One region of the Micromonospora sp. CNZ322 genome, then DNA from elsewhere that is predicted to be linked to it. Evidence: riboswitches for the same ligand, from Rfam matches in the RefSeq annotation. Region 1 holds a riboswitch; each other region holds the start of a gene.
What was found. Region 1 has a riboswitch for cyclic di-AMP ahead of FB453_RS16705 (C39 family peptidase). Riboswitches for the same ligand answer to the same signal wherever they lie in the genome.
Positions count from the first base shown of each region.

Region 2: it holds a riboswitch for cyclic di-AMP, as region 1 does, so the genes downstream of both, FB453_RS20010 (coiled-coil domain-containing protein) here and FB453_RS16705 (C39 family peptidase) in region 1, are expected to answer to the same signal.
Region 3: it holds a riboswitch for cyclic di-AMP, as region 1 does, so the genes downstream of both, FB453_RS19110 (C40 family peptidase) here and FB453_RS16705 (C39 family peptidase) in region 1, are expected to answer to the same signal.

Region 1 is NZ_VITD01000006.1:176,243-178,413, forward strand. It holds gene FB453_RS16700 (hypothetical protein) at 1-326, shown strand, start outside; cyclic di-AMP (ydaO/yuaA leader) riboswitch at 611-751, shown strand; gene FB453_RS16705 (C39 family peptidase) at 984-1,832, shown strand; gene FB453_RS16710 (alpha/beta fold hydrolase) at 1,956-2,171, shown strand, end outside.
Region 2 is NZ_VITD01000008.1:107,606-109,776, forward strand. It holds gene FB453_RS20005 (cation diffusion facilitator family transporter) at 1-673, shown strand, start outside; cyclic di-AMP (ydaO/yuaA leader) riboswitch at 792-923, shown strand; gene FB453_RS20010 (coiled-coil domain-containing protein) at 929-1,993, shown strand; gene FB453_RS20015 (DUF2269 domain-containing protein) at 2,151-2,171, shown strand, end outside.
Region 3 is NZ_VITD01000007.1:290,471-292,641, forward strand. It holds gene FB453_RS19105 (peptidoglycan recognition protein family protein) at 1-840, opposite strand, end outside; cyclic di-AMP (ydaO/yuaA leader) riboswitch at 1,076-1,212, shown strand; gene FB453_RS19110 (C40 family peptidase) at 1,226-2,171, shown strand, end outside.

The DNA of each region.
Region 1 (2,171 bases):
GGGGCGACCTGACCATGGCGCAGCTCGGCGACGTGTTCGGGCACCGGCGCGGCTGGGATCCCCGGCGACACCCGGTCGAGCAGGAGGTGCTGATCAGCCGGGTGGTCCGGGATGCGCGGCTGGCCGACTACCAGGTGGCCGCCGACCGTGAGCGGGCCGCCTGGCGCGACGCGGAGTTGGCCGCCGAGTCGGCTCGTGCCCTCGCCGAGGAGGCGTACGCGGCGGCGGCCCGGCTCCGCCCGACCCTGGTCCCCGCGCGCCGCACGGTGGCCGGGGCGCTGCGTCCCGCCGTCGTGGCACGGTGGCGCCCGGCCCGGGTGGGTTGAGCCCAATCCGTGATGTGAGGCCGGTCACCTGATCGCGAAATGGGACGGCCGGCACGATCGGCGGGATTGTTCCCGCGATTGTGGTCGCGTTTTTTGCGGCCTGTCCGGTTGTCGCCCGCAGGCGTCGCCGTAACCGGTTGTCCCATCGAGTCACATCATCGCCAATACACGCAGAAATTGTCGCGCCGATGGGGGTTTACGCAGGTGAACCTGGCTTGGCAGGGGGTTGAGACGCCAGTAGTGTCGTCCCGTCCGGTGCGGTAACCGATCGCAAGACGCGACGCCGCATCGACCCGCTTAATCGTGATCAACGAACCGGGGACCCACCAGTAAGTCCGGGGTGAATCCGCGAGCCACGGCCCGCGGTAGGGCGTCTTCCCGCCCGAATCCGTCAGCTAACCCGGTAGGCGGTGTCGGAAGGAGTCCCATCCTCGTGCAGCACCTTTCCACCCCTCGGTTGTTCCCTCGCCTCCACGGCGCGGCGGTGCACCCGCTCATTCGTCCAGTCACGGTGAGCTGACCTCCCGGGTCATCGCCTTCCCCGCCCGGCCGCGCCGGGCGTTCCCCTGAGCGGTTCACCATCCGCGGACCACGGTCCGCGCGCTGGCGCCTGCCCGGATGCCGGTCCGGCCCCGGGTGCCGCTCTCCCCCCGATCCGTGGAGGACCCCGTGAAGCACACCCTGCAGCGTCAGCTCCGCCGTCTCGCCACCGAGCGCCCGTACCAGATCGTCGCCGCCTCCGCCGCGGCCCTCGCGATCGCCACCACCACCGGCGCCCTGCTCACCACTGCCGACGACGCCCCGGCCGGCCAGCGCACCGCGACCACTGTCGCCGAGATGCGCAGCGACGTCGCCGCCTCCCGCGGCGAGGCTCGGGACGCGTCCCCCTCGGCCAGCGCCGTGCCGACCACGGCCGCCCCGGCCACCAGCGCCGCGTCGCCCGCCGCGAAGGCCAGCAGCAACCCCGACCTGACCCGGAAGCCAGAGCGGCCGAAGCCGCCCGCGACCAAGGTGCTCGACTACGACTACGAGGCGCAGAACACGTACTACAACTGCGGCCCGGCGGCCACCCGGAACGCGCTCAGCGCCGCCGGCATCGACCGCACCCAGGAGCAGCTCGGCGCCGAGCTGGGCACCACCGAGATGGGCACCAACTCGGCCGAGGACACCACCCGGGTGCTCAACGCCGAGGTGAAGGGCTCCCCGTACCGGACCCGGATGTTCCCCGGCGCGCCCAGCCCGGCACAGATGGACCGCCTCCAGGCCGACGTGGTGAAGGCCATCACCGACGGCCGGGGCGTGGTGGCCAACGTCGTCGGGGACGCCACCGACACCGACGGCGGCTGGCACTCCTACGGCGGCGGGCACTACATCGCCGTGGTGGGCTACAAGGACAACGGTCGCACCGTACGGATCGCCGACTCGGCGAACCCGGCCGACCCGTCGTACTGGATCACCACGATCGACCTGGCCAACTGGATCACCAGCCGGGGCTACTCCGCCTGACCCGGGCACGCTGACCGCCGCGGGCACCGTCTCCCACAAGGGGCCGGCGCCCGCGGCGTTTGTCAGCGCGGTCCGTCATCGACGGCTCTCGTACCTGGCCGTGAACCGTGGGAGACTGCGGCCGTGGTGGAGAAGACGGGTGGTCACGCCGGCCGCAGGCCGGTTCTGCTGCTGCTGCACGGCATGGGAGCGACCGGGGACGTGTGGTTGCCCTGGGCCCCGTACCTTGAGCAGCACTGGCCCGGGCGGTGGCTGGCACCGGACCTCGCCGGCCACGGCTGGGCGTCGCCGCTGCCGGCGTACTCCTTCGCGGGCTTCGCCCAGCAGGTCGCGCAGGCC
Region 2 (2,171 bases), on a different contig from region 1:
CACCTTCGGGCTCTACCGGCTCGAGGTGCTCGCCGCGCTGGCCAACGCCGTCCTGCTCTCCGGCGTCGCGATCTACGTGGTGATCGAGGCGATCCGCCGTTTCGGCGACCCGCACCAGGTCATCGCCGGCCCGATGCTCGCGGTGGCCGTGCTCGGCCTGCTCGCGAACATCGCCGCCTTCGCGCTGCTGCGCGCCGGGGCCCGGGAGAGCATCAACCTCCAGGGCGCCTACCTGGAGGTGCTCGGTGACCTGCTCGGCTCGCTCGGCGTCATCGGCGCGGCGCTGCTCATCACCGTCACCGACTGGTGGTGGGCCGACCCCCTGGTCGCGGTCGCCATCGGCGTGTTCATCCTGCCGCGCACCTGGCGACTGGCCCGCGCCGCCATCCGCATCCTGGTGCAGGCCGCCCCGGAGCACCTCCAGGTGACGGCCGTGCACGACCGGCTCGCCGCCGTCCCCGGGGTCGTCGAGGTGCACGACCTGCACGTCTGGACACTCACCTCGGGCATGGAGGTCGCCTCCGCTCACCTGACCATGGCGCCCGGCGCGGAGGTCGGCGCGGTGCTCACCGCAGCGCGTACGGCCCTGCATGACGACTTCCGCATCGAGCACGCGACGTTGCAGATCGAGCCCGGCGCCGCTTCTGGAGCCTGTGGCTCCATCGAATGGTGACGGAGCCGTAATTTTCCGTGGTGACGCACGCACCGTCCGTCACAATGGCTGCAGGGGCCCCACCGGCACCGGTAGGCTCGGTCCCGGCCTCCACCAGGCGGCGCCCTCCCGGCGCCGGTGGCGGTCGCCGCCTAATCGCCCAACTGGGCGAACCGGGGAACCATGTTCCTGGGGTGTATCCGCGTCAGCGGTAGGGATCTTCCGTCCCGAACCCGTCAGCTAACCCGGTCGGCGGCTGACGGAAGGACATGCGCAGTGGCACCAGCACGACCACCCGCCGCCCGCCTGGCGGCCCTGATCGTCGCGATGTTCGCCCTCGGCGTCGCGCTTCCGGCCGGCACCGCCTCGGCCGCTCCCCCGACCGGCCTGCGGGCCGCCGCACCCGACTCCGACGAGGAGGGCGGCACCCCGGCGTTGCGGGCCCAACTCGAGGCGGCCAGCAAGGGCTACCTGGACGCGAAGCGCGCCCTGGACACCTCCGTGCAACGGCAGAAGCAGCTCGCCACCCAGCTGAAGACCATCGAGGTCGAGATCGAGCAGCGCAACGGCAAGGTCGGCGAGATCGCCGAAGTGGCCTACCGCACCGGTCGGCTCGGCGCGATGTCGGCGCTGCTCAACAGCAACACCCCGGAAGGCTTCATGGACCGGGCGGCCGCGCTGGACGCGGTGGCCGCCAACGAGGACCGGGTGCTGCGCGACCTGCTGAACAGCAAGGACAAGGCCAACCGCACCCGCGTCGGCCTGGACGGCGAGATCAACGAACAGCGCAAGCAGGTCGCGGTGATGGCCAAGCGCAAGGAGCAGGCCGAACGGGCCCTGACCGTGGCCACCGCACCCAAACCGCAGACCACCGCCGACACCGGCTCCAACCGGGGCACCTCCAGCGCCAACGCGACGGCCGCGCCGCGCAACTCCGACGGCTCCTGGCCCTCCGAGTCGTGCAGCGTCAACGACCCCACCCCGGCCAGCGGCTGCATCACCCCACGCACCCTGCACGCGCTCAACCAGGCCAAGGCCGCGGGATTCACCCGGTACGTCTCGTGCCACCGCCCCAGCGGCTCCGGTGAACACCCGAAGGGCCGGGCCTGCGACTTCGCGGCGCAGAAGGGCGGCTTCGGCGGGGACGCCACCGGCGGCGACAAGACGTACGGCAACAACCTGGCCGCGTACTTCATCCGCAACGCGGACCGGCTCGCCGTGCTCTACGTGATCTGGTACAGGCAAATCTGGCTGCCCAGCAGCGGGTGGAAGTCGTACAGCGGGGCGCACGGCACCCCGTCGACCGACCACACCAACCACGTACACCTGTCGGTCTACTGACCCTCGGTCTACTGACCCACGCGTCGTGATGCCTGTGAGTCGTCGTGATGACTCACAGGCATCACGTGCGTCCGGGGCCGGGCTACGTCGCCGGGCGTACCCCTGATGTCGTCGCTCGTCGGACGACCCGGCCGCGGTCGGCGGGCAGCATCGCGGTATGCCTCGGATCCGACCCACC
Region 3 (2,171 bases), on a different contig from region 1:
GTTGCCGTAGTCCCCGTCGCCGAACGCTTCGTAGGGCGCCGGGATCCACTCGCAGGAGATGGTGCGGGGGCACTCCACCCCGTCCGGGCGGGCCAGGCGGCGCAGGCCCAGCCGGTCCAACCAGGAACGCTCGGGCCGCACCACACGGGCCGGCAGGGTGATCCGCTGGCCGTCGTCGGTCACCCGGACTTCGCCCGCGCCGATGGTGGTGAAGACCTCGTCGGCGAAGGCCGCCGCGGCGTCGGCGCTGTCCGCGCCCGAGTAGCGGGCGACCGCGCCGTACCAGGCCGCCGGGTCGGTGTCCGCGCCGACCGGCGCGCCCAGATCCCTCTGGTACGCGCTCAGCAGCGCAGCCCCACCCCGGATGTTGAGGCCCGCGTCGGTGCGCAGTGCCTCGGGGGTGGCGCCGGTCAGCGTGGCGGCGGTGTCGACGGTCTGCAACGCGGCGGTGGACGGCGCGGGTGCCTCGACCGGCCGGGGCGCGGGCACCCGGGTGGGACGGGAGTCGTCGCCGCGTGGGTCCTCGGCACCGGCGTCGTGGTGGCCGCGCCCGGGTAGGGCGGCCACGTGCCGGGCGTCGGTCAGGTGCATCGGGCCGTAGCCGCCACTGGTGCTCGGTGTGCCGGCGTTGGTGTCCCAGCGCGACTCCAGGTAGGAGACGCCGAGCAGCACGACGGCCGGCACGCCGTACTCGGTGGCCGCTGCGGCGTACTGCTGCTGGCGGTCGGTGGTGGGCGCGGCGGCGGCCGGGTCGACGGAGAGTGGCACAGTGGTCGCGGCGGCGATCACTGTGACGGCGAGCAGCGCGCGCCAGCCGGTCGACAGGGTTGGATGGTGCATCGAACCCCCTAGATTCTCGCGGAGTGAGGTCAGGTCACCATCGCGCCGTCCGGGAGGTCGCGTCAATACCTTTCCATCTATCGAAGCATGCGGAAAGAATTCTTCACACACGGTCGGTGACCTAGTCCAATCCGTACGGAGTGTCACTGCCGCACGGGTTGCGGATCGGTAACAAGCGTCTCTACTCTGGTCATTCGTCGGCCCGACAGCAGCTCCGCCCAGCCCGGGCGGTAACGGACCGACACCGCCGAGTCGTTTCCGAAACGAACCGGGGACCCAGGTCCCTCGGGGTGAATCCGCAGCCACTGCGGTAGGGCGCCGACTTCCCGCCCGAACCCGTCAGCTAACCCGGTAGGCGGTCAGGAAGAAGGAGTACGGAACCCCGGTGGCACTCCATGCCCCGCGGCCGTCGTCCGAGCGGTCGGCATCAGCCGGCCCGGCGTCGATCGTGCCGCGCCCACGCTGGTCCCGCTTCACCACCGCACTCGCCGCGCTGGCCGGCATCGCCGTCGTTCTGACCGGCAGTGCCACGGCGGCTCACGCCGACCCGTCCGTCGCCGAGATCGAGCGCCAGATCGACGCCGACTGGAACAAGCTCGAACCGATCATCGAACGGCACAACGCCACCCGCACCGACCTCGCCGCGAAGCGCAAGCAGGCCGACGCGCTGGCCGCCCGGATCACTCCGCTCGAGCGCCAGGTCGACGCCGCGATGAACAAGGTCAGCGCCCTGGCCGTGCGCGCCTACATGGGTGAGAACGTCTCGACCGTCAACGCGATGCTGGGTAGCCGGTCGCCCAGCGAGGTGGTCGGCCAGCTGGAAATGCTCGACCGCTTCGCGCACAACCAGCAGAAGGACGTACGCCAGGTGGCCGACCTGCGCGACCAGTTGGCCGCGCAGAAGGCGCCACTGGACGAGATGGTGGCCCAGCTGAGCCGCACGGAAGCTCAGCTGGCGGCGAAGAAGAAGCAGATCAACGACGAGATCGACCGCCTACAGAAGTTGCGCCTCAAGGTGTACGGCAGCGGCGGCGGCGGTCCGCTGCGCCCGGCGCCCTGCCCGGGCAGCTACCCCGGCGGCGCCGCGGGCACCGCTGTCAAGTTCGCCTGTGCGCAGATCGGCAAGCCCTACGTCTGGGGTGCCGAGGGCCCGAACTCGTACGACTGCTCCGGGCTGATGCTGGCCGCCTGGGCGAAGGCCGGCGTGTCGCTGCCGCACAACGCCGCCGCACAGAGCCGGGTCACCAAGAACGTCAGCAAGGGAGACCTGCGCCCCGGCGACCTGGTCTTCTACTACAGCGACATCCACCACGTCGGCATGTACGTCGGCG